3 regions of the Pseudomonas rhodesiae genome follow, and region 3 is predicted to be linked to each of the others. Evidence: predicted binding sites of a transcription regulator. Region 3 holds the regulator's gene; each other region holds the start of a gene.
What was found. Region 3 encodes sigma-54, which starts transcription at its own class of promoters, with help from an activator protein. Its sites were predicted from a motif close to ANTGGCATNNANNTTGCTNT; they were not measured.
Positions count from the first base shown of each region.

Region 1: HRH33_RS04495 (sigma 54-interacting transcriptional regulator) is a predicted target of sigma-54. The motif match lies at 5,798-5,817, and genes of this name have one in related genera.
Region 2: HRH33_RS13820 (circularly permuted type 2 ATP-grasp protein) is a predicted target of sigma-54. The motif match lies at 2,056-2,075, and genes of this name have one in related genera.

Region 1 covers NZ_CP054205.1:1,031,451-1,038,878, reverse strand. The annotation lists gene HRH33_RS04535 (tetratricopeptide repeat protein) at 1-384, shown strand, start outside; gene lolB (lipoprotein insertase outer membrane protein LolB) at 389-1,006, shown strand; gene ispE (4-(cytidine 5'-diphospho)-2-C-methyl-D-erythritol kinase) at 1,056-1,859, shown strand; tRNA gene HRH33_RS04520 (tRNA-Gln) at 1,897-1,971, shown strand; gene HRH33_RS04515 (ribose-phosphate pyrophosphokinase) at 2,018-2,959, shown strand; gene HRH33_RS04510 (50S ribosomal protein L25/general stress protein Ctc) at 3,097-3,693, shown strand; gene pth (aminoacyl-tRNA hydrolase) at 3,861-4,445, shown strand; gene ychF (redox-regulated ATPase YchF) at 4,467-5,567, shown strand; gene HRH33_RS04495 (sigma 54-interacting transcriptional regulator) at 5,885-6,808, shown strand; gene HRH33_RS04490 (hypothetical protein) at 6,914-7,153, shown strand; gene HRH33_RS26340 (hypothetical protein) at 7,255-7,428, shown strand, end outside.
Region 2 covers NZ_CP054205.1:3,053,895-3,061,322, forward strand. The annotation lists gene HRH33_RS13815 (alpha-E domain-containing protein) at 1-468, opposite strand, end outside; gene HRH33_RS13820 (circularly permuted type 2 ATP-grasp protein) at 472-1,881, opposite strand; gene HRH33_RS13825 (hypothetical protein) at 2,277-2,822, shown strand; gene HRH33_RS13830 (hypothetical protein) at 2,908-3,120, shown strand; gene HRH33_RS26515 (hypothetical protein) at 3,136-3,267, shown strand; gene HRH33_RS13835 (EAL domain-containing response regulator) at 3,276-4,523, opposite strand; gene HRH33_RS13840 (response regulator) at 4,533-4,916, opposite strand; gene HRH33_RS13845 (sensor histidine kinase) at 4,901-6,250, opposite strand; gene HRH33_RS13850 (GNAT family N-acetyltransferase) at 6,487-7,050, opposite strand; gene HRH33_RS13855 (universal stress protein) at 7,082-7,428, opposite strand, start outside.
Region 3 covers NZ_CP054205.1:1,194,043-1,201,470, reverse strand. The annotation lists gene HRH33_RS05310 (KpsF/GutQ family sugar-phosphate isomerase) at 295-1,269, shown strand; gene HRH33_RS05305 (KdsC family phosphatase) at 1,270-1,794, shown strand; gene lptC (LPS export ABC transporter periplasmic protein LptC) at 1,803-2,375, shown strand; gene lptA (lipopolysaccharide transport periplasmic protein LptA) at 2,362-2,895, shown strand; gene lptB (LPS export ABC transporter ATP-binding protein) at 2,895-3,620, shown strand; gene HRH33_RS05285 (RNA polymerase factor sigma-54) at 3,813-5,306, shown strand; gene hpf (ribosome hibernation-promoting factor, HPF/YfiA family) at 5,382-5,687, shown strand; gene ptsN (PTS IIA-like nitrogen regulatory protein PtsN) at 5,699-6,163, shown strand; gene rapZ (RNase adapter RapZ) at 6,166-7,023, shown strand; gene HRH33_RS05265 (HPr family phosphocarrier protein) at 7,040-7,312, shown strand; gene HRH33_RS05260 (ZIP family metal transporter) at 7,325-7,428, opposite strand, start outside.

The DNA of each region.
Region 1 (7,428 bases), 160 kb from region 3:
CTGATCATCAAGCGCGACCCGGACAATGCCATGGCCCTCAACGCCCTGGGTTACACCTTATCCGATCGCACCACGCGCTACGACGAGGCCAAGGCGCTGATCGAACAAGCGCACAAACTCAATCCGGAAGACCCGGCCGTCCTCGACAGCCTCGGTTGGGTGAATTACCGCCTGGGTAATCTGGATGAAGCCGAACGCCTGCTGCGCCAGGCGTTGGAGCGCTTTCCCGATCAGGAAGTCGCGGCCCACTTGGGCGAAGTGTTGTGGGCCAATGGCAAGCAGCGCGAAGCCCGTCAAATCTGGGAAAAGTTCCTCAAGGAACAACCCGAAAGCCCCATCCTGCGCAGCACCATCAAGCGCCTGACCGGATCCGAGACCCTTTAAACTTATGTTTTTGCGCCACTTTGTAGTGTTCAGTCTTATCGCCTTGCTCGCCGGTTGCGCTGGCTTTGGCGCCCGTGAATCCGTTGAAGGCCAGGGCAACCCGGCGCAATGGAAGCAGCACAAGAGCCAACTGGCCAGCATCGATGGCTGGCAGATCGAAGGCAAGGTTGGCGTACGCGCGCCGAAAGATTCCGGCAGCGGTACGCTGTTCTGGCTGCAACGCCAGGACTACTACGATATTCGCCTCTCGGGCCCATTGGGCCGAGGTGCGGCGCGGCTGACCGGGCGTCCGGGCCAGGTCAGCCTCGAAGTGGCCAATCAGGGGCGCTACGAAGCGACCTCCCCGGAAGCTCTGCTGGAAGAACAGATTGGCTGGAAACTGCCGGTGTCTCATCTGGTCTGGTGGGTGCGCGGTTTGCCCGCACCGGACAGCAAGAGCCGCCTGAGCCTTAACGGCGACAGTCGTCTGGCCACCCTTGAACAGGATGGCTGGCAAGTTGAGTACCTCAGTTACGTACAACAGAACGGCTATTGGCTGCCCGAACGCATCAAATTGCACGGCACGGACCTGGACGTCACGCTGGTGATCAAGGACTGGCAACCGCGCAAATTGGGGCAATAACGTGACCGCAGAAAAACTGACCCTGCCCTCTCCGGCCAAACTCAATTTGATGCTGCATATTCTTGGACGCCGTGAAGACGGCTACCACGAGCTGCAGACGCTGTTTCAATTTCTCGATTACGGCGACGAACTGACCTTCGCCGTACGCGACGACGGCGTGATCCAGTTGCATACCGAATTCGAAGGCGTGCCCCACGACAACAATCTGATCGTGCGGGCCGCGAAAAAACTCCAAGAGCAATCCGGCAGCTCACTGGGCATCGACATCTGGATCGATAAAATTTTGCCCATGGGCGGTGGGATCGGCGGTGGCAGCTCGAATGCCGCGACTACGCTGCTGGGCCTGAACCACTTGTGGCAGCTCGGCTGGGACCCTGATCGCCTGGCTGCGCTGGGCCTGACGCTGGGGGCCGACGTCCCGGTTTTCGTTCGCGGGCACGCGGCTTTTGCCGAAGGCGTAGGGGAAAAACTGACCCCTGTAGAGCCCGAAGAGCCTTGGTATGTGGTCCTTGTCCCGCAAGTCTCTGTAAGTACAGCAGAAATTTTTTCAGATCCGCTGTTGACACGTAACTCTCCTCCCATTAAAGTGCGCCCCGTTCCCAAGGGAAACAGTCGAAATGACTGCTTACCGGTTGTAGCAAGGCGTTATCCAGAGGTACGTAACGCTTTGAATTTGCTAGGTAAATTTACCGAAGCAAAATTAACCGGAACTGGAAGTTGTGTGTTTGGGGGCTTCCCAAGCAAAGCTGAAGCTGATAAAGTCTCGGCCCTTCTTACAGAGACCCTTACAGGGTTTGTAGCAAAGGGAAGCAACGTTTCGATGTTGCATCGCAAGCTGCAAAGTCTGCTCTAAAAGGAATCGAGTACTGGGTACTCGTTGCAACAGATACAGGGGCGTCGCCAAGCGGTAAGGCAGCAGGTTTTGATCCTGCCATGCGTTGGTTCGAATCCAGCCGCCCCTGCCATTTTCCTATACTCATCCAGGTTACCCTCAGCCTCTAGGTACTGCGCGTGTCCAAGATGATGGTCTTTACGGGGAACGCTAACCCCGATCTGGCTCGACGTGTCGTACGTCAGCTGCATATCCCTCTCGGTGACATCTCTGTCGGTAAATTCTCCGACGGCGAAATTACAGCCGAGATCAATGAAAACGTCCGCGGTAAAGATGTCTTCATTATTCAGCCGACCTGCGCTCCGACCAACGATAACCTGATGGAACTCGTCGTGATGGCTGATGCCTTCCGCCGCTCCTCAGCGACTCGAATCACAGCTGTAATCCCTTACTTTGGTTATGCCCGTCAGGATCGCCGTCCGCGTTCCGCGCGTGTGGCTATCAGCGCGAAAGTCGTGGCTGACATGCTGACCGTGGTAGGCATCGACCGTGTTCTCACGGTTGACCTGCACGCTGACCAAATCCAGGGGTTCTTCGATATTCCGGTAGATAACATCTACGGCTCCCCCGTTCTGGTGGATGACATCGAAGACCAGCGCTTTGAAAACCTGATGATTGTGTCCCCGGACATTGGTGGCGTCGTGCGTGCACGGGCTGTTGCCAAATCCCTGGGCGTGGACCTCGGGATCATCGACAAACGCCGTGAAAAAGCCAATCACTCTGAAGTGATGCATATCATCGGTGATGTCGAAGGGCGTACCTGTATTCTGGTTGATGACATGGTCGACACCGCCGGCACCCTGTGCCACGCGGCGAAAGCCTTGAAAGAGCACGGTGCGGCTAAAGTCTTCGCCTACTGCACACACCCTGTGCTGTCGGGCCGAGCGATCGAGAACATCGAGAATTCCGTGCTGGACGAACTGGTGGTGACCAACACCATCCCGTTGTCCGCCGCCGCTCAAGCCTGTGCGCGTATCCGTCAATTGGATATCGCACCGGTCGTTGCTGAGGCGGTTCGCCGCATCAGCAACGAAGAATCGATCAGCGCGATGTTCCGTTAAGGGTTACCCCTTCGTAATAAAGCACTGACGAAAAGCGCCCCGCCCCAGCATTGTGTTGGGGCGGGGCTTTTTTGCCCATATCGAGTTTGGCGCTGGTCGCAAACGCCACTCGATGATGGCTATTTTGGAGATACAAAATGACTGAATTTACTCTGAACGCCCAAGCGCGTACTGACCTGGGGAAAGGTGCGAGCCGCCGCCTGCGTCACGCCGCTAACATTCCTGCTGTTGTATACGGCGGTAGCAAGCCTGCTGAATCCGTGACCATTCTGGCCAAAGAAATCGCCAAGCTGTTCGAAAACGAAGCTGCCTACAGCCACGTTATCGAGCTGAACGTCGACGGCACCAAGCAGAACGTCATCGTTAAAGCAATGCAGCGTCACCCTTCCAAGCAGTTCATCATGCACGCCGACTTCGTTCGCGTTGTAGCTGGCCAGAAACTGACCGCTATCGTGCCTGTGCACTTTGTTGGTGAAGAAGCTCCGGTCAAGAAAGGCGGCGAGATCTCTCACGTCCTGAACGAAATCGAAGTGACCTGCCTGCCGAAAGACCTGCCTGAGTTCATCGAAGTCGACCTGTCGGCTCTGGAAGTCGGCGCCATCGTTCACCTGTCCGACATCAAGGCGCCAAAAGGCGTTGAGTTCGTTGCGCTGGCTCACGGTGATGACAAAGCAGTTGCCAACGTACACGCTCCACGCGTTGCTCCAGAAGCTGAAGAAGGCGCTGCAGAGTAATTCACTCTGTCTTGCCGGAGCTTGAGGAAACATCGCGGACCGAAACGTAGCGAGAAAGCGGGCGATAACGCGGCGTTTACTCTTGAGTAAATGATCTTTGTCGTCCACTTTCGCCGCATGCAGGTCGCGGCGATGTTATCCACAACTCCAAAGGAAGGGCCCCTGTCGTGACTGCCATTAAACTGATCGTTGGCCTGGGAAATCCAGGCGCCGAATACGAACAGACCCGGCATAACGCGGGGGCCCTTTTTGTTGAGCGCATCGCCCACGCCCAAGGTGTCAACCTGGTGGCCGATCGCAAGTATTTTGGCCTGACCGGACGCTTTTCGCATCAAGGTCAGGATGTTCGTCTGCTGATTCCCACCACCTACATGAACCGCAGCGGCCAGGCTGTCGCGGCGCTTGCGGGTTTCTTCCGGATCAAACCCGATGAAATCCTGGTGGCCCATGACGAACTGGACCTGCCACCCGGCGTCGCCAAGCTCAAACAGGGCGGCGGGCATGGTGGTCACAATGGCCTGCGCGACATCATCGCGCAGTTGGGCAATCAGAATACCTTTTACCGCCTGCGGCTCGGCATCGGCCATCCGGGCGTTGCCAGTATGGTTTCAAATTTCGTCCTGGGTCGTGCGCCACGCGCCGAACAGGAAAAACTCGATGCCAGCATCGATTTTGCCCTCGGCGTGCTGCCGGATATCCTCGCCGGTGAATGGAACCGTGCGATGAAAAACCTGCACAGCCAGAAGGCCTGACTCTTACCGAGGGGAAACACCATGGGATTCAATTGCGGCATCGTCGGCCTGCCCAACGTCGGCAAATCCACCCTGTTCAACGCCCTGACCAAGTCCGGTATTGCGGCGGAGAACTTCCCCTTCTGCACCATCGAACCCAACAGTGGCATCGTGCCTATGCCCGATCCGCGCCTGGACGCATTGGCGGCCATCGTCAATCCCAAGCGCATCCTGCCGACCACCATGGAATTCGTCGATATCGCGGGCCTGGTGGCCGGCGCGTCGAAAGGCGAAGGCCTGGGTAACAAGTTCCTGGCCAACATCCGTGAGACCGACGCCATCGCCCACGTGGTCCGCTGCTTTGAAGACGAGAATGTGATTCACGTATCCAACAGCGTCGACCCGAAACGCGACATCGAGATCATCGACCTGGAACTGATCTTCGCCGACCTCGACAGCTGCGAAAAACAACTGCAGAAAGTTGCGCGTAACGCCAAGGGCGGCGACAAGGATGCCGTGGTCCAAAAAGGGCTGCTTGAGCAGTTGATCGCCCACTTCACCGAAGGCAAACCTGCGCGCAGCCTGATGAAGAACATGGGTGCCGACGAGAAAGCTGTGATCAAAGGCTTCCACCTGCTGACCACCAAGCCTGTGATGTACATCGCCAACGTGGCTGAAGACGGCTTCGAGAACAACCCGCTGCTCGACGTGGTCAAGGCCATTGCCGACGAAGAAGGCGCCATGGTTGTTCCGGTGTGCAACAAGATCGAAGCGGAAATCGCCGAACTTGAAGACGGCGAAGAAAAAGACATGTTCCTCGAGGCCCTGGGCCTGGAAGAGCCTGGCCTGAACCGCGTGATCCGAGCCGGCTATGAAATGCTCAACCTGCAAACCTACTTCACCGCCGGTGTCGAAGAAGTCCGCGCCTGGACCGTCAAGGTCGGTGCCACCGCGCCACAGGCCGCCGGCGTGATTCACACCGACTTCGAAAAAGGCTTTATCCGTGCTGAGGTGATCGCTTACAACGACTTCATCCAGTACAAGGGTGAGGCCGGTGCCAAGGAAGCAGGTAAGTGGCGTTTGGAAGGTAAGGAATACATCGTTAAAGATGGCGATGTGATGCACTTCCGTTTCAACGTGTAATCGCTACTCGCGGTTTACGCCGAATATAAAAAGCCGATGCACTGCATCGGCTTTTTTGTGGGCGACGACTTTACGAATACTCTGACACAACAGATCAGTCTAAATACCAACAGTTTTCAGACTCTGCCTACTCTCCCCTGCACCGCTCTACTTAATACGTTCAGCGCCCGAAAACTATCAAACTTATCCCACATGACTTCGGCAACTAATCACCCTAAGGACCGGTGATAACTGTTATAAAATTCGCTCTATTGTGCAGAGCCTGCACGTTGTCTTTTTCGACAGTGAAGCAAGAGCGAGTATGGAGTAATCATCCGATGTCGGCGCTTGACCACATGGAAAACGAAACAAGCACTTCACTCATTGAAGACGCTGACATTGAACATGTCTTGAGCAGCACTGCCCCCCTCAACGTTGACATCCTGTTGCTGGGAGAAACCGGCACCGGCAAAGATACCTTGGCACAACGCATTCATCGGCTATCAGGGCGACGGGGCAACCTGGTCGCAGTCAATTGCGCAGCCATTCCGGAGACCCTGGCGGAGAGTCAACTGTTTGGAGTCAACAGCGGCGCGTACACCGGCGCCGTGCAATCACGGGCAGGCTTCATCGAAGCCGCGCACCTGGGCACCTTGTACCTGGATGAAATCGACAGCTTGCCGCTCTCGCTCCAGGCCAAGCTGCTGCGAGTACTGGAGGCTCGTGGCGTTGAGCGCTTGGGTTCAACCCGCTTCATTCCGGTGGATATGCGCGTTATAGCGTCTGCCCAGCAGCTGCTGCATAAAATGGTCGAGCGAGGAGCGTTCAGGCGCGATCTTTATTTCCGCCTGAATGTGGTCACCATCCAGCTCGCGCCACTGCGTGAGCGCCGTGAACGCATTATCCCTTTATTCTTGAGCATGCTCAGGCAGGAGGCCGAGCGATTCAAACGCCCACCACCTTCACCACCCTGCACGCTGCTGCTGCAACTGCTTGGCTATTCCTGGCTGGGTAACGTGCGTGAATTGCGCTCGGCCGCCAAGCGCTGCGTACTGGGACTGCCACCGCTGTGTGGGCCGGCCATGCCGGATGAAGGGGTCGAGATAGGCCTCAAGGGCCGCCTTCAACAGATTGAAAAGACGCTGATTGAAGAGTCTCTGCAGCGGAACGAACACAATGTGGACCGTGTGGCAATCGAGTTAGGCGTGGCCAAACGCACGCTTTACTACCGAATGAAACAACTCCATATTTTGTTGGATTAACCCCTAGGCAATCAACTAATAATTCGAAACATTTGCACGAAAAACTTCAGGAACGCCATCCACATCAACGGCCACATAGTTAGTGCCAGCAGCGATTCAAATATTATGAATCAAACTGGTAAACCCACTATCTTTATTGCAGGCATCTCTGGAGAACACCCAATGACGATACCCTCCAACACTGGCTATAACCCTTATCCGGTTGGCAATGGTTATGGCTCAGGCGCACCGAGTTTGGAACAAACCACCGAAGGGTCTAAAGAAGACAACAAAAAGATCGCAGAGTTGGCTCGAGAAGCTAGGTGGCAAACCGGCTTGAAGAGTGTTGCTGATACCTACCGTTAAGAATGGCCAGCTTCCCCGAGGCAATCAGTCGGGGAAGTTTTCTACACCGGCGACGCTGACCCAGCGTCGCCCTCCTGAGCCCTTGATGCAAAAGGTCTGGCATGCAAATCAAAACCGTTTTTTCCGCAGAGCATGACGACACTGGCAGCGCACACAGATCAGTTGAATATTCACCCGCACCGCCTGCCGATATCCATCTCTTCACCTCAGCCCTGGCACAGCCAACCCCCCTGGCTGCCACCACGCATCGGGCTGAACGGAGCAGCCTGCTGGCA
Region 2 (7,428 bases), 1.9 Mb from region 3:
GCGCATGATGGTGCCCGAGGTTGCCCCGCGAAACAGATGCGACCGCTGCTTGACCCAGTCACAGAAGTGGCTGATGCCGTGTCGGCCCAGGCCGCCGGCGGCGATGCTGCGCATTTCCAGCCAGGTGGCGTTGAGGTTCTCCCACATATCGGCGGTGATACGTCCGCGTACCGCATGGGCGTTGCCCCGCGCGGCGCGCAGGCAGTTATAGATGCTGGCGGGGTTTTCTTCGTCAAGGGCGAAGAAGTGCAGCATGCGCTCGGCGTCCAGTTGGGTATGACGTTCCAGATAGCTGTCCAAAGTGCCGCTGCTGAGCAACGACATGGCCAGTTCGTCCAAGCCATCGCTGCGCCCGGCCTGGGGCATCAGCGACAGCGAATAACTGACTTCGAGCATGCGCGCCAGGTTCTCGGCGCGCTCCAGGTAGCGGGACATCCAATACAGGTCTGCGGCGGTTCTACTCAGCATGATTCAGTCCTCCACCACCCAGGTGTCCTTGGTTCCGCCGCCTTGCGACGAGTTGACGATCAGCGAGCCTTCCTTGAGGGCCACCCGCGTGAGCCCGCCCGGTACCAGGCGGGTCTCCTTGCCCGACAGCACGAACGGGCGCAGGTCGATATGCCGCGGCGCGATGCCGTTTTCCACAAAGGTCGGGCAGGTCGACAGGCTCAGGGTCGGTTGAGCGATGTAGGCGTGAGGGCGGGCCTTGATGCGCTGGCGGAAGTCCTCGATTTCGGCGGCGGTGGATGCCGGGCCGACCAGCATGCCGTAGCCGCCTGAGCCCTGGGTTTCCTTGACCACCAGCTGCTCAAGGTTGGCCAGCACGTGAGACAGTTCCGCCGGTTTGCGGCACTGAAAGGTCGGCACGTTCTGTAGCACCGGTTCTTCATTCAGGTAGAAACGGATCATGTCCGGCACATAGGGGTAGATCGATTTGTCGTCGGCCACCCCGGTGCCGATGGCGTTGGCGAGTACCACGTTGCCGGCGCAATAGGCGGCCACCAGGCCAGGCACGCCGAGCATGGATTCGGGGTTGAACGCCTGCGGATCGAGGAACGCATCGTCGATACGGCGGTAGATCACATCCACCGCCTTGGGCCCGTCGGTGGTGCGCATGAATACTTTCAGGTCCTGCACGAACAGGTCGGCGCCTTCCACCAGTTCCACGCCCATTTCCCGGGCCAGGAAGGCATGCTCGAAGAATGCACTGTTGAAGCGGCCTGGGGTCAGCACCACCACGTTGGGGTTGTCGAGGCGGCTGGAACTCTTGAGGGTCTTGAGCAGCAGGTTGGGGTAGTGATCCACCGGCGCGATGCGCTGCCGGGCGAACACCACTGGGAACAGGCGCATCATCATTTTGCGGTCTTCGAGCATGTAGCTCACGCCGCTGGGGGTACGCAGGTTGTCTTCAAGCACGTAATAAGTGCCGTCGCCATCGCGCACCAGGTCGACACCGGAGATATGCGAGTAGATATCGCGGTGCAGGTCCAGCCCGACCATCGCTTTCTGGTAACCCTCGTTGCCCAGCACTTGATCCGCCGGAATGATCCCGGCCTTGATGATGCGTTGATCGTGATAGATGTCGGCGAGGAACAGGTTCAGCGCATTGACCCGCTGGATACACCCGCGCTCGATCACGCGCCATTCACTGGCAGGGATGCTGCGGGGGATGATGTCGAAGGGGATCAGGCGCTCGGTGTCCTGTTCGTCGCCGTACAGGGTGAAGGTGATTCCGGCGCGGTGAAACAGCAGATCGGCTTCACGACGACGCTGGGCCAGCAGTTCCGGCGGCGTATTGGCCAGCCAGCGGGAGAAATCCTGATAATGCGCACGGCACACGCCGTTTGCGTCATTCATCTCATCAAAGAAAGATCGAGCCATTCCGGTACCTTGTCAGTGCCTTGGGTTGCGCGAGCGGCACTGCCGTTTTGAACAACGCATGTTTTTATGAGCCCGTGGCGCGGGGTGCCAGCGGGCCTGGTCCTTACTTTCTCAGGATGTCGGCTCTGGGTGGGGGGGTAACGAATGCTCCTGTTTCCAAACAGATGAATCCATAAAGCAATGCCTGTGCCGAAACCCCACCTTCCAACACATCCGCCCGCGTAGTGAGCGAGCCTGCTCGCGCCAGGCTGTGCAGCGGCGCGCCGCCAGCCACCCAGAAAGGTGCACCCCACCTTCAACAAACACGCCGCGCACCAACCCGGTGCACAACAAACTTGAACTCCCCACACGGCCTGTTCCTCTAACGGGGTCTATACACCCCGTGGACCATCCCCGTGCCCAGAATCATCTCCCCCCACACTCCGGAAGCGGCGCTGAACGACCACAGCGAACACAACGCCAAGATCTTCGGTTCGCCCAAGGACCGCCTGGACTTCTATCGCCGCGAGATCCAGTACGAAACCTCCATCCTGGCCAACCGCACCGACGCTTACCTCACCGCCCAATCGTTCCTGGTGATCGCCTTCGTGTCAGGCATGGGCAACCTCAACCCAGAGTGGGGCAAGCTGTTTACCCTGATCGTGCCGCTGTTCCTGGCACTGCTGGGCATTCTCAGCTCGCTCAACGCCTGGCCGGGCATCCGCGCGGCGTACGACATCATCGATCACTGGCACTTTAAGCAGAGCCAACTGCTGCACAGCGAACCGGTGATGGGCCTGGCCTATGACGAGTCGCCGCTGTTTTCCGAGCGCGAGTCGTCCCACAAGGGCTATCGCAAGTCCCTGCTGTTTTCCGTGCGCACGCCGTGGATTTTCATGGTGTTCTGGATTCTGCTGGGGGCTTATGCGTTCTATATCCAGGTCGACAACCCAGGCGGTTGAGCAATCCGGCGGAACTTCGGGGCAGGGCGCGGCACCTTATGTCTATGCAGGCTGTAGTTACCCAATCACTGCGCAGAGGTGAAACATGAGCACTAGCAACGATCCCCAAGTCAGCGACCGTAACGATCCCGCCATCGACGGTGGCGAGCCGGCACCCGGCACCGCCGCCGATGCCCCTAAGGACCCCAAGCCTGCCCCCGACCCCAAGGCCAAGGACAACGACTACAGCCCCGACTTCAAGCCCGAGCGCGAGCCCAAGCCTGAAACCGACGCCGACATCGACACCCAGGGCGGCTAGTTAGAGGATACGATCATGGCTCATCAACCGGATGAAGAACTCAACGACCCAGGTAACGAAGACCCGGGTTCATTGATGGATGACGCCGAGGTGCCGCTGATCGAAGCGGATGAAGAGGGCGCTGCTGGCGACATCGGGCATCTCTGACTTCTCATTCACTTCAAACGCCTCCTTAACAGGGGCTCCAGCGTGTCCACCGGCAACGGCCGGCTGAACAGATACCCCTGGATCTGATCGCAACCGGCCTCTTTCAAAAACGCCCATTGCGCCTGGGTTTCGACGCCTTCGGCCACCGCCAGCAAGCCCAGGCTGTGGGCCAGTTGGATGACGATCCGAACAATCGCGGCGTCCTGGGGGTTACTGGTGACTTCGCGGATAAAGGCAATGTCGATTTTCAGCGTGTCGATGGGAAAGCGGCGTAGGTAGGCCAGGCTGGAATAGCCGGTTCCGAAGTCGTCGATGGCGATTTTCACGCCCATGGCACGCAAGCGTTGCAGGCTGACGATGCTGTGCGCGGTGTTCTCCATCAGTGTGCCTTCGGTGATTTCCAACTCCAGCCAATGGGCGGCAACCCCGGTGCCGGCCAGTATGTCGGCTATCTCTGCGATCAGATCGCCCTCGATCAATTGATGGCCGGAGACGTTCACCGACACCTCCACCGCGCCGATATCGCAACGCTGCCAGGCCGCTATCTGTCGGCAGACAGTCTCGATCACCCAATGCCCGACTTGGCCAATCAGGCCGAGACTTTCCAGGACCGGCACGAACACCGCCGGGGACACCGGCCCATAGTCGGGCCGATCCCAACGCAGCAGCGCCTCCAGGGCACAGATTTCACCGCTGGCCACGTGCACTTTGGGTTGGTAATGCAAGGCGAACGCCTGGCGCTGCACCGCTTGGCGCAAGGCGTTTTCCAGGTCCTGGCGCACCGGGTCGTAGACGTTCGAGCGTGCGGTTTGATCGTGGTGCCGTTGCAGGCGCTGTTCGAGCATCGCGCTGTGCTGTTTCAACTGGTCGCCATGGGCTTTGAGCCGCAGCAGGTTGCGCACCCGCAGCCACAGCTCGACACGATCCACCGGTTTGCTGATGAACTCCTCTGCGCCGGTCTCCAGACCGCTGAGGCGCGCACTCGATTCACTCAAGGCCGAGAGCATGATGATCGGTATGGTCGCGGTGGCTGGGTTGCCCTTGAGCTGGTTAGCCACTTCGTAACCGTCCATGCCGGGCATCATGATGTCCAGCAGGATCAGGTCCGGCGGCTGCTCGGCCACCCTAAGCAGGGCTTCCTCGCCGGTGCCCGCGCTCAGGGTCTGGTAGCCCTCGTGCTGCAGCAGGGTTTCCAGCAACTTGCGAACCTGGGGTTCGTCGTCAACGATCAACAGCGTGGCGGGTGAGCTGGCCATGGAGAGGACTCATACGAATGGTGTGGGGGGCGGGTGGAGCAGCGTTTCAATGACCTGGTACAGCGCCTTATAGCGCAGAGGCTTGATCACATAGGCGTCGCACCCGGCCAGGCGGGTTTTTTCGCGGTCTTCCTTCATGGCCATGGCGGTGAGCGCGATGACCGGGATATGCGCGGTCAGGGCGTCCTGCTTGAGCACGCGGGTGGCGGCCAGGCCGTCCATGCCCGGTAACTGAATGTCCATCAGGATCAGCGCCGGCTGTTGCGCGCGGGCCAGGGTCAGGCCGGACTCGGCGTCGGCGGCCCATACCACGCTGTGGCCGGCACTGACCAACAGCAAACGGGCCAGGCGCATATTGGCTTCGTTGTCTTCGATGATCAGGATATGGGCCATGGTGCCTCCGTCGTCCGATGCAGCGGTAACCACACCACGAAGCGCGTACCCAAGCCTTCGCGACTGGCCACCGCGACACTGCCGCCATGCAGCTCAGTCAGTTGCTTGACCATGGCCAGGCCCAGCCCGGTGCCTTCGAATTTGCGCGCCAGGCTACTGTCGATCTGGCTGAAGGCCTTGAACAATTTGCCCATGTCCTCTTCCGCGATGCCGATACCGGTGTCGCTGACGCTCAGCTCCAGGAAGGTGCGGTGCGCGCCGGTCTGCAAGGTATCAGCGTGGCTGGGCCAGTCGCCGGGAATCAGACCGACCTGTTCGCGAGGGGCTTCACGAACCGCCAGGGTCACGCAACTGCCGTGCTCGCTGAACTTCACCGCGTTGGCCAGCAGGTTGTAGACGATCTGTTTGGTCTTGCGCAGATCCAGCACCAGTGTGCCGAGGTCCACCGGGCTATCGAGCTTGAGCTGGATGCGTTGCAACGCGGCCTTTTCGCGCACGATCAGCAAGCTATTGGCCAATACATCGGCCAGCGCCACGGGCTCCAGCTCCAGGTCCATCATCCCGGCTTCGACCTTGGACAGGTCGAGGATGTCGTTGATCAGCGACAACAGGTGCTGGCCGCTGGTGAAAATGTCGCCGATGTATTCGCGCTGGGTGTCGCTCATTTCGCCGACCAGCCCATCCTTGAGCGCCTCGGAAAAGCCGATCACCGCGTTTAATGGGGTGCGCAGTTCGTGGGACATGGTCGCCAGGAACTCGGATTTCATGTGGCTGGCGTGCTCCAGCTCCAGGTTTTTGTCTGCCAGGGCGCGTTCGAAGTCTTTGCGTTCGGCCTCAACCTGCTTGCGCGCAGTGTTGTCGGTGCCGATAAGCAGGTAGCCGATGAGCGTGTCGCTGCGGTTGCGCAGTGCGGTTACCGAGACCATCGCAGACAAGCGGCTACCGTCCTGGCGGATATAAGTCAGCTCGTAAATGTCCTCAATGCCGCGCGAGGCTTTAAACACCAAGGCTTCGAAACCCGGCGTGATCGGCGTGTCGAGTTCCAGGCTGAGGGCGGCGGCGCGGGTGATCAGTTCGGCGGGATCGGAAATGTCGGCGGGGGTGACGCGGTTGACCACATCGGCGGCGGCGTAGCCCAGCATGCGTTCGGCGCCGACGTTGAAGATCTGGATCACACCTTTTTCGTCAGTGGCGATGCTGGAGAAGTGCGCGCTATTGAAAATGGCGTCTTGCAGCGCGCCGGTCTTGATCAGGCTTTTCTGGCGTTTGAATTCGTCGATCTTGGCCGCGCGTGACTGCAGGTCGGGCGGGCTGTGGGTGGTTTTTTTATCCATCGCAAGGGCGGTTCCATGACGTTCAGGCCCGACACCGTTCATGACCGTGTCGCAGAGCATGCTCACAGAAAATCGCGCACAGGCGATGAGGAGGAGATGAGGTCTTAGGACAATAGCAGCCTATTGCCATAGACCTGCAAATAAAACAGTGGGCGTTTGCCTACGCTAAAGCGCAGTGGCCGCGCTTGCTCGACCTGCAACGCAGCAAACGCCCCATGACGGCCATGTGGATGGGTTTAAAGCTGCACGCTGCTGATCACCTGAGTACCGTCATCCGGATCGGTGACACTCTCGAAACCTAGATCATGGGTCAATTGACGCATATGCGCATTGGTGGCCGCGTCCACCGTATACATGCGCGTGTAGCCATTTTTTTTCGCCGCAGCCATCAAGTGCTGCATCAGCACGCGCGCCAGGCCCAGGTGCTGCCAGGCATCGGCCACCACCACCGCGCATTCGCACGCCTGGTCCTTGGCGGCGGCGTAGCGCGCCACGCCGATTTCCACCAGTTGGCCGTTATCGTGCACCAAGGCGATATACGCCAGGCGTTCCTGGTTATCGACGTCCATCAATTGATCGAGCAATGTCTTGCCCGGCTCGCAGACCTCGCCCAGAAAACGCTGATGCCTGGACTCGCGGGACAAGCCCTTGATGAAGTTGTATTCGCGCTCGCGGTCTTCGGCGGTCAATGGACGCACCAGCACGTGGCGGCCATCGTCGAGCCGGTCGATCCAGTGTTCGTGGGGCACCGCCGCATAAACAGGCGCGGCTTGCCGGTTGAGTGCTTCAGTATTAGACATGACGGAACCTCCATGGGGTGAAATGGCCGGGTTATTCCAGCATCTCGGGTGACACCACCCACACACTGCAGGGCATGCGGTACAGCAGCGTTTCAGTGGTACTGCCCAGCAGCCGCGACAGACCGTGATGACCGACCCGGCCCATGACGATCACGTCGATGTTGTAGGCGTCGGCGAAGCTGGACAACACCTTCGCCGGGTTGCCCAGAATCATGTGGCGCTGTTCCGGCGGGATGCCGTTACGCGCCGCCAGGTCGTTGAAGGCTTCGCCCTGGGCGGCGAACAGCTGCTTGGCCGCCTGCGACGAGAAGAACGCCGCGCCACTGCCGAACTCATATTCCTGGGTGGCCAGGTCGGACAAGTCATGGGCGTAAACCA
Region 3 (7,428 bases):
TCCTTGGGATGCAGCTTCTCACTCAGACACCATCTATGCGACAAACGTTTGCAACGGCTGCGCAATATAGATAGCCACAGGGACTGAGCGGACCGAACTGGCCGCGAACTATATCACTGCTGGTACAACGCCCCCAAGGCCGGAACAGCGCCAGTTCAGTTTCGGGGCCAGGAAAAAACGTTGCTGAGCATGAATCTCAGGCGACTACCGAACAAACCCTGACGAACTTGCGTGAGGGAATTGAACATTACCGCTATAATCGCCGACTTTTCGTCAGGCTATACGATTTCAGACATGAGCCAATCCAGCGACCTTATTCAATCCGCACAACGCACTATCCGCCTCGAGCTTGAAGCCGTAGAAGGTTTGCTGGCCCATATCGACGCGGATTTCGTACGCGCCTGCGAGATGATTCTGGCCAGCAAGGGTCGCGTTGTCGTGGTGGGCATGGGCAAATCCGGCCATGTCGGCAACAAGATCGCCGCCACCCTGGCCAGCACCGGCACCACGGCGTTTTTCGTGCATCCGGCCGAAGCCAGCCACGGTGACATGGGCATGATCACCAAGGATGACATCATCCTGGCCCTATCTAATTCAGGCACCACCAACGAAATCGTGACGCTGTTGCCGTTGATCAAACGCCTGGGCATCCAGATGATCAGCATCACCGGCAACCCCGAATCGACCCTGGCGAGGGCTGCCGAAGTCAATCTGAACGTGCATGTAGCCCACGAAGCCTGCCCACTGAACCTGGCCCCGACCTCCTCCACCACTGCCGCGCTGGTCATGGGTGATGCCCTGGCTGTGGCGCTGCTGGAAGCCCGCGGGTTTACCGCCGAGGACTTCGCGTTTTCCCACCCGGGTGGTGCGCTGGGCCGTCGCCTGCTGTTGAAGGTCGAGAACGTCATGCATTCGGGCGATGAACTGCCCCACGTCCAACGCGGCACTCTGCTCAAGGACGCATTGATGGAAATGACCCGCAAGGGCCTGGGCATGACGGTGATCCTCGAAGCCGATGGCCGCCTGGCCGGCGTATTCACCGACGGTGATTTGCGTCGGACCCTGGACCGCACCATCGATATCCATACCGCCACCATCGATGCGGTGATGACGCCCCATGGCAAGACCGCGCGCCCTGACATGCTGGCAGCCGAAGCGCTGAAGATCATGGAAGACCACAAAATAGGCGCGCTGGTGGTGGTCAATAGTGACGACCGCCCGATCGGCGCCTTGAACATGCACGACTTGTTGCGTGCGGGAGTGATGTAAATGAGCAACGACCTGTTGCAGCGCGGCAAGCACATCAAGTTGGCCGTCTTCGACGTTGACGGCGTGCTGACCGACGGCCGCTTGTATTTCCTGGAAGATGGCAGCGAATTTAAAACATTCAACACGCTGGACGGCCAAGGCATCAAGATGCTGATGGCGGCCGGGGTACAGACCGCCATTATCAGCGGTCGCAAGACTCCAGTGGTGGAACGTCGCGCGCAAAACCTGGGGATTGCTCACCTGTATCAGGGCCGCGAGGATAAACTGGTGGTTCTGGACGAACTGTTGGGCCAACTCAACCTAAGCTATGAACAGGTCGCCTACCTCGGTGACGACCTGCCCGACTTGCCGGTGATCCGCCGGGTCGGGCTGGGCATGGCGGTGGCCAACGCGGCGGCGTTCGTTCGCGAGCACGCTCATGGCATCACCACTGCCCGTGGCGGCGAAGGTGCCGCCCGCGAATTCTGCGAGCTGATACTGCGCGCCCAAGACCGTCTTGAAGCGGCCCACGCCGCCTACCTATAGAGCGTTTTATGCTGAGCAAAAAGATTCGCAACTTCCTGTTATTCGGAGTCATCGCCGCGCTGTTCCTGGCGGTGGGCTACTGGAATATCAGCCCGGAGCGGTTTCTCGACCGACCTGTGGCGCAGGTCGACGATGGGGCTATCGACTATTACGCCACCAACGCCTACAGCGTGCAGTTCCTGCCCGATGGCAAGGTGCAATACGAAATGACCTCGGACAAAGTCGAACATTTGAAGGCCAGCGAGGTGACCCTACTGACCAATCCGGACTTGAACCTGTATCGCGGCACGGAGTTTCCGTGGCACGTCACTAGCAAGCGTGGCGAGGTGAACCCCGACGGCACCGAAGTCGAACTGATCGACTCGGTGCGCGTCGCGCGTACCGATGCGCAGAACCGCGACACCATTATTACCAGCAGTCGCATGACCGTATTCCCACAGAAGCAATATGCGCAGACCGAGCAAGACGTTAGAATCGACGGCGCTGGCGGTGTATCGACTGGCAAGGGAATGAAAGCGTATTTGAAAGAAAGCAGGATACACCTGCTATCGAACGTAAGAGGACAGTATGAGGCTCGTTAAAACTCTCCCGATTTTGCTCGGTCTTGGCGCAGCACTGGGAAGCGTGAGCGCCTGGGCTCTGCCGAACGATAGCGAGCAGCCTATCCGCATCCAGGCTGACGATGCTCAGCTGGATGACAAGCAAGGCGTTGCCACTTACAAGGGCGACGTGATCATTATCCAGGGCTCGATGAAGATCACCGGCAACACGGTAACTCTGACGCGCACCCCGGCAGGCGACATCGACGTGGTGACGTCGGTGGGCAACCTTGCCTACTTCGAACAGAAGCAAAAGGCAGAAGATCCAGGCCCGATGAAGGGCTATGGCAAGACCATCCAGTATCATGCGCAGCAGAACCGCATTGTGCTGATCGATCAGGCCAAGGTGCTGAGCGCCGACGGTAACTCCACCGAAGGCGAGAAGATCGTGTACAACACCAAGACTCAGGTCGCCCAGGCGGGCCGCGCCAACGGCACCAAGGTCAGCGCACCGCGCCCACGCATCGACATGGTTATCCAGCCGAAGAAGAAGGCCGAGTAATGGCAACCCTGAAAGCCCAGCATCTGGCCAAGGCCTATAAAAGCCGTCAGGTTGTGCGCGATGTCAGCCTGTCGATCGACAGCGGCCAGATCGTCGGCTTGCTCGGCCCCAACGGTGCCGGCAAGACCACCTGTTTCTACATGATCGTCGGCCTGGTTCAAGCGGACCAAGGCCGCGTGCTGATTGACGATCTGGACGTCAGCCACCAACCGATGCACGGTCGCGCCCGCGCCGGTATCGGCTATCTTCCGCAAGAAGCGTCGATCTTCCGCAAACTCTCGGTCGCCGACAACATCATGGCGATCCTGGAGACTCGCAAGGAGCTTGACCGCGATGGCCGTCGCGCGGAGCTGGAAAGCCTGCTGCAGGAATTCCACATCAACCACATTCGCGACAACCTTGGCATGAGCCTGTCCGGTGGTGAGCGTCGTCGCGTGGAAATTGCTCGCGCACTGGCCACCGCGCCCAAGTTCATCTTGCTGGACGAACCGTTTGCCGGCGTCGACCCTATTTCGGTTGGCGATATCAAACAGATCATCCATCACCTCAAGGCCAAGGGCATCGGGGTATTGATTACCGACCATAACGTACGTGAGACCCTCGATATCTGCGAAACCGCCTATATCGTCAACGATGGTCAACTGATCGCCGAAGGCGATGCCGCCACCATCCTGGCCAACGAACTGGTCAAGGAAGTGTACCTGGGCCACGAGTTCCGCCTGTAAACAGCCTTTAACAAGGCGTTGGCAGGACGTTAGCCTGGTGCGCGGATGCAATGAAAGCCTCTGGATTTTTATTGTTACCGCGCTCTAGGCAAAGCCCCCGATATCAGGCATATAATTTGCTTATGTTTGGCGCTCACGCGCCCTGTCGTGGATGGCGCATTGCGCCGGCGAATAAGGTGTTAAGCCCCTGCCATGAAACCATCGCTAGTCCTGAGAATGGGCCAGCAGCTGACGATGACACCGCAGCTGCAACAGGCCATCCGCCTGCTCCAATTGTCGACCTTGGACCTGCAACAGGAGATCCAGGAAGCTCTGGAGTCCAATCCGATGCTCGAACGCCAGGAAGAAGGCGACGACTTCGATAATGCAGATCCGTTGGCTGACAACATCGAGCAAAAACCCAACTCCGATGTGCAGGAACCCTCCTATCAGGAAACCGCCCCGACGGTGGATAACCTGGAGGAAGGTGAATGGAACGAGCGTATTCCCAACGAGCTTCCCGTGGACACTGCCTGGGAAGACGTCTACCAGACCAGCGCCAGCAGCCTGCCCAGCAGCGACGATGACGAGTGGGATTTCACCACCCGGACGTCCGCCGGCGAAAGCCTGCAAAGCCACCTGTTGTGGCAGTTGAACCTGGCGCCGATGTCGGACACCGATCGGCTGATCGCCGTGACCCTGATCGACTGCATCAACAACCAGGGCTATCTGGACGAAACCCTTGAGGAGATCCTTGAGGCCTTCGACCCGGAACTGGATATCGAGCTGGACGAAATCGAAGCCGTCCTGCACCGCATCCAGCAGTTCGAGCCTGCCGGCATTGGCGCCCGCAGCCTCAGCGAGTGCCTGCTGCTGCAATTGCGTCAGTTGCCCGCCAAGACCCCTTGGCTCAGCGAAGCCCAGCGTTTGGTCACCGATTACATCGATCTGCTGGGCAGCCGCGACTACAGCCAACTGATGCGACGCATGAAGCTCAAGGAAGACGAGCTGCGCCAGGTCATCGAGCTGGTGCAAAGCCTCAACCCTCGCCCAGGCTCGCAGATCGAGTCCAGCGAAGCCGAATACGTTGTCCCGGACGTTATCGTACGCAAGGACAACGAGCGCTGGCTGGTGGAGCTGAATCAGGAATCGGTGCCGCGCCTGCGCGTCAATCCGCAATATGCCGGGTTCGTGCGCCGCGCCGATACCAGCGCCGATAACACCTTCATGCGCAATCAGCTGCAAGAAGCGCGCTGGTTCATCAAGAGCCTGCAAAGCCGCAATGAAACCCTAATGAAAGTCGCCACCCAGATCGTCGAGCATCAGCGCGGCTTCCTGGAATACGGCGACGAAGCGATGAAACCGCTGGTGCTGCATGACATCGCCGAGGCGGTCGGCATGCACGAGTCGACAATTTCACGGGTGACCACGCAGAAATTCATGCATACCCCACGGGGTATTTATGAGCTGAAATACTTTTTCTCCAGCCATGTCAGCACTTCCGAAGGCGGCGAATGCTCGTCCACGGCGATCCGCGCGATCATCAAAAAACTGGTTGCCGCGGAAAATCAGAAAAAGCCGTTGAGTGACAGCAAGATCGCTGGTTTACTGGAGGCACAAGGCATTCAGGTCGCCCGTCGAACCGTCGCCAAATATCGCGAATCCCTTGGGATCGCGCCTTCCAGCGAGCGTAAGCGTTTGATGTGACGGGCGGGCCATAGCGTTCCAGTGGCAGGCATCCCGGCCTGCCGCTTTATGCACTGGCAACGAAGGAGAAGCTGTATGCAAGTCAACATCAGTGGACACCAGCTGGAAGTCACCAAGCCCCTGCGTGAGTACACCGAGAGCAAGCTGAACAAGCTTGCGGGGCATTTCGACAAAATTACCAATGTGCAGGTCATCATGGAGGTCGATAAGCTCAAGCAGAAAATCGAGGCCACCCTGCACATACCGAATGCCAAAGTCGTCGCCAATGCCGAACATGACGACATGTATGCCGCGATTGACTCGCTGTACGAAAAGCTCGACCGCCAACTCATAAAGCATAAGGAAAAGAATCTGCACCTGATGCAAGGTACAGGTCGTTAACTCTCCCCCCCATGATCCGACTTGAAACTATCCTGACCCCCGGCCGTTCCCTCGTGAACGTGCCGGGCGGCAGCAAGAAAAAAGCCCTCGAACAAATTGCCAACCTGATCGCCCGCGAAGTGCCGGATCTGGAGATGCAAGATGTCTTCGAGGCGCTCGTCGCCCGTGAAAAACTGGGCTCCACCGGTTTTGGTAACGGCATCGCGATTCCACACTGCCGCCTCAAAGGCTGCGCAGATCCGATAAGCGCTCTGATACATCTGGAAGCCCCCATCGATTTCGACGCCATCGACGGCGCACCGGTCGACCTGCTGTTTGTCCTGCTGGTCCCGGAAGCTGCCACCGATGCGCATCTGGAGCTGCTTCGGCAGATCGCCAGCATGCTTGATCGCAAGGAAGTACGTAACAGACTACGCAGCGCCAGCAGCAATGAAGCGCTCTATCAGGTTGTTCTGGATGAACAAAACGAGAAGTAATCATGCGTTTGATCATCGTCAGTGGCCGCTCCGGCTCTGGTAAAAGTACTGCCCTGAATGTTCTGGAGGACAGTGGCTTTTATTGCATCGACAACCTGCCCGCCGGGTTGCTGCCGGAATTGGCCGAACGCGCATTGATCCATACTGAGCTAGCGCAGCCGCTGGTTGCCGTGTCGATCGATGCCCGCAACTTGCCCAGCCACCTTTCCCGGTTCCCTGAGCTGTTGGAGGAAGTGCGCGCCAAGCATATTCACTGCGATGTGCTGTACCTGGATGCCGACGAGGAGACCCTGCTTAAGCGCTTCTCCGAAACCCGGCGGCGCCACCCGCTCAGCAGCCCCCACCGCTCCCTTGCCGAAGCGATTGAGGACGAGACCAAGCTGCTGGGGCCGATCATCGATCTGGCCGACCTGAAGATCAACACCACCAGCCTCAACCTGTATCAACTGCGCGATGCCATCAAGCTGCGGCTGCTGAACCAGCCGGAGCCTGGTACGGCCTTTCTGGTGGAGTCCTTCGGGTTCAAGCGCGGCATGCCGGTAGACGCCGATCTGGTGTTCGATGTGCGTTGCCTGCCGAACCCTTACTGGAAGCCGGAATTGCGTGATCAGTCCGGGCTGGATCAGCCGGTCGCTGATTACCTGGCGGCGCAACCGGATGTGGAGGAGATGTTCCAGGACATCTCCACTTACCTGCTCAAGTGGCTGCCACGTTTTGCCGCAAGCAACCGAGCCTATGTGACCATCGCCATCGGCTGCACCGGCGGCCATCACCGCTCGGTTTACCTGACGGAGCGCCTGGGTCAGGTGCTGCAACAAACCCTCAAGAACGTCCAGGTTCGCCACCGCGACCTCAGCTGAAAGGAACACTCACGCGATGCCCGCTCGTGAAATTGAAATCATCAACAAGCTGGGCCTCCACGCCCGGGCCTCGGCAAAATTTGTCGGCGTTGCTGGAAAATACCCCTGCAAAATCCGCGCAGGACGCACGCCGGAGTCGATGGTTGATGGCAAAAGCATCATGGCGATGATGATGCTGGCGGCCGGCAAGGGCACTACGATTCACCTGGAGACCGAAGGCGATCAAGAAAAAGAGGCAATGGACGCCTTGGTGGAGTTGATCAACAACTTCTTCGACGAAGGGGAATAACCTCCCGGCGCTTTATCCCAACGCGGTATCCATCGCCATCATCACGCAAAACCCGATACATAGCCCCAGGCTGGCTAGCTTTTCGTGGCCATTGCGCCGCGACTCCGGGATCACTT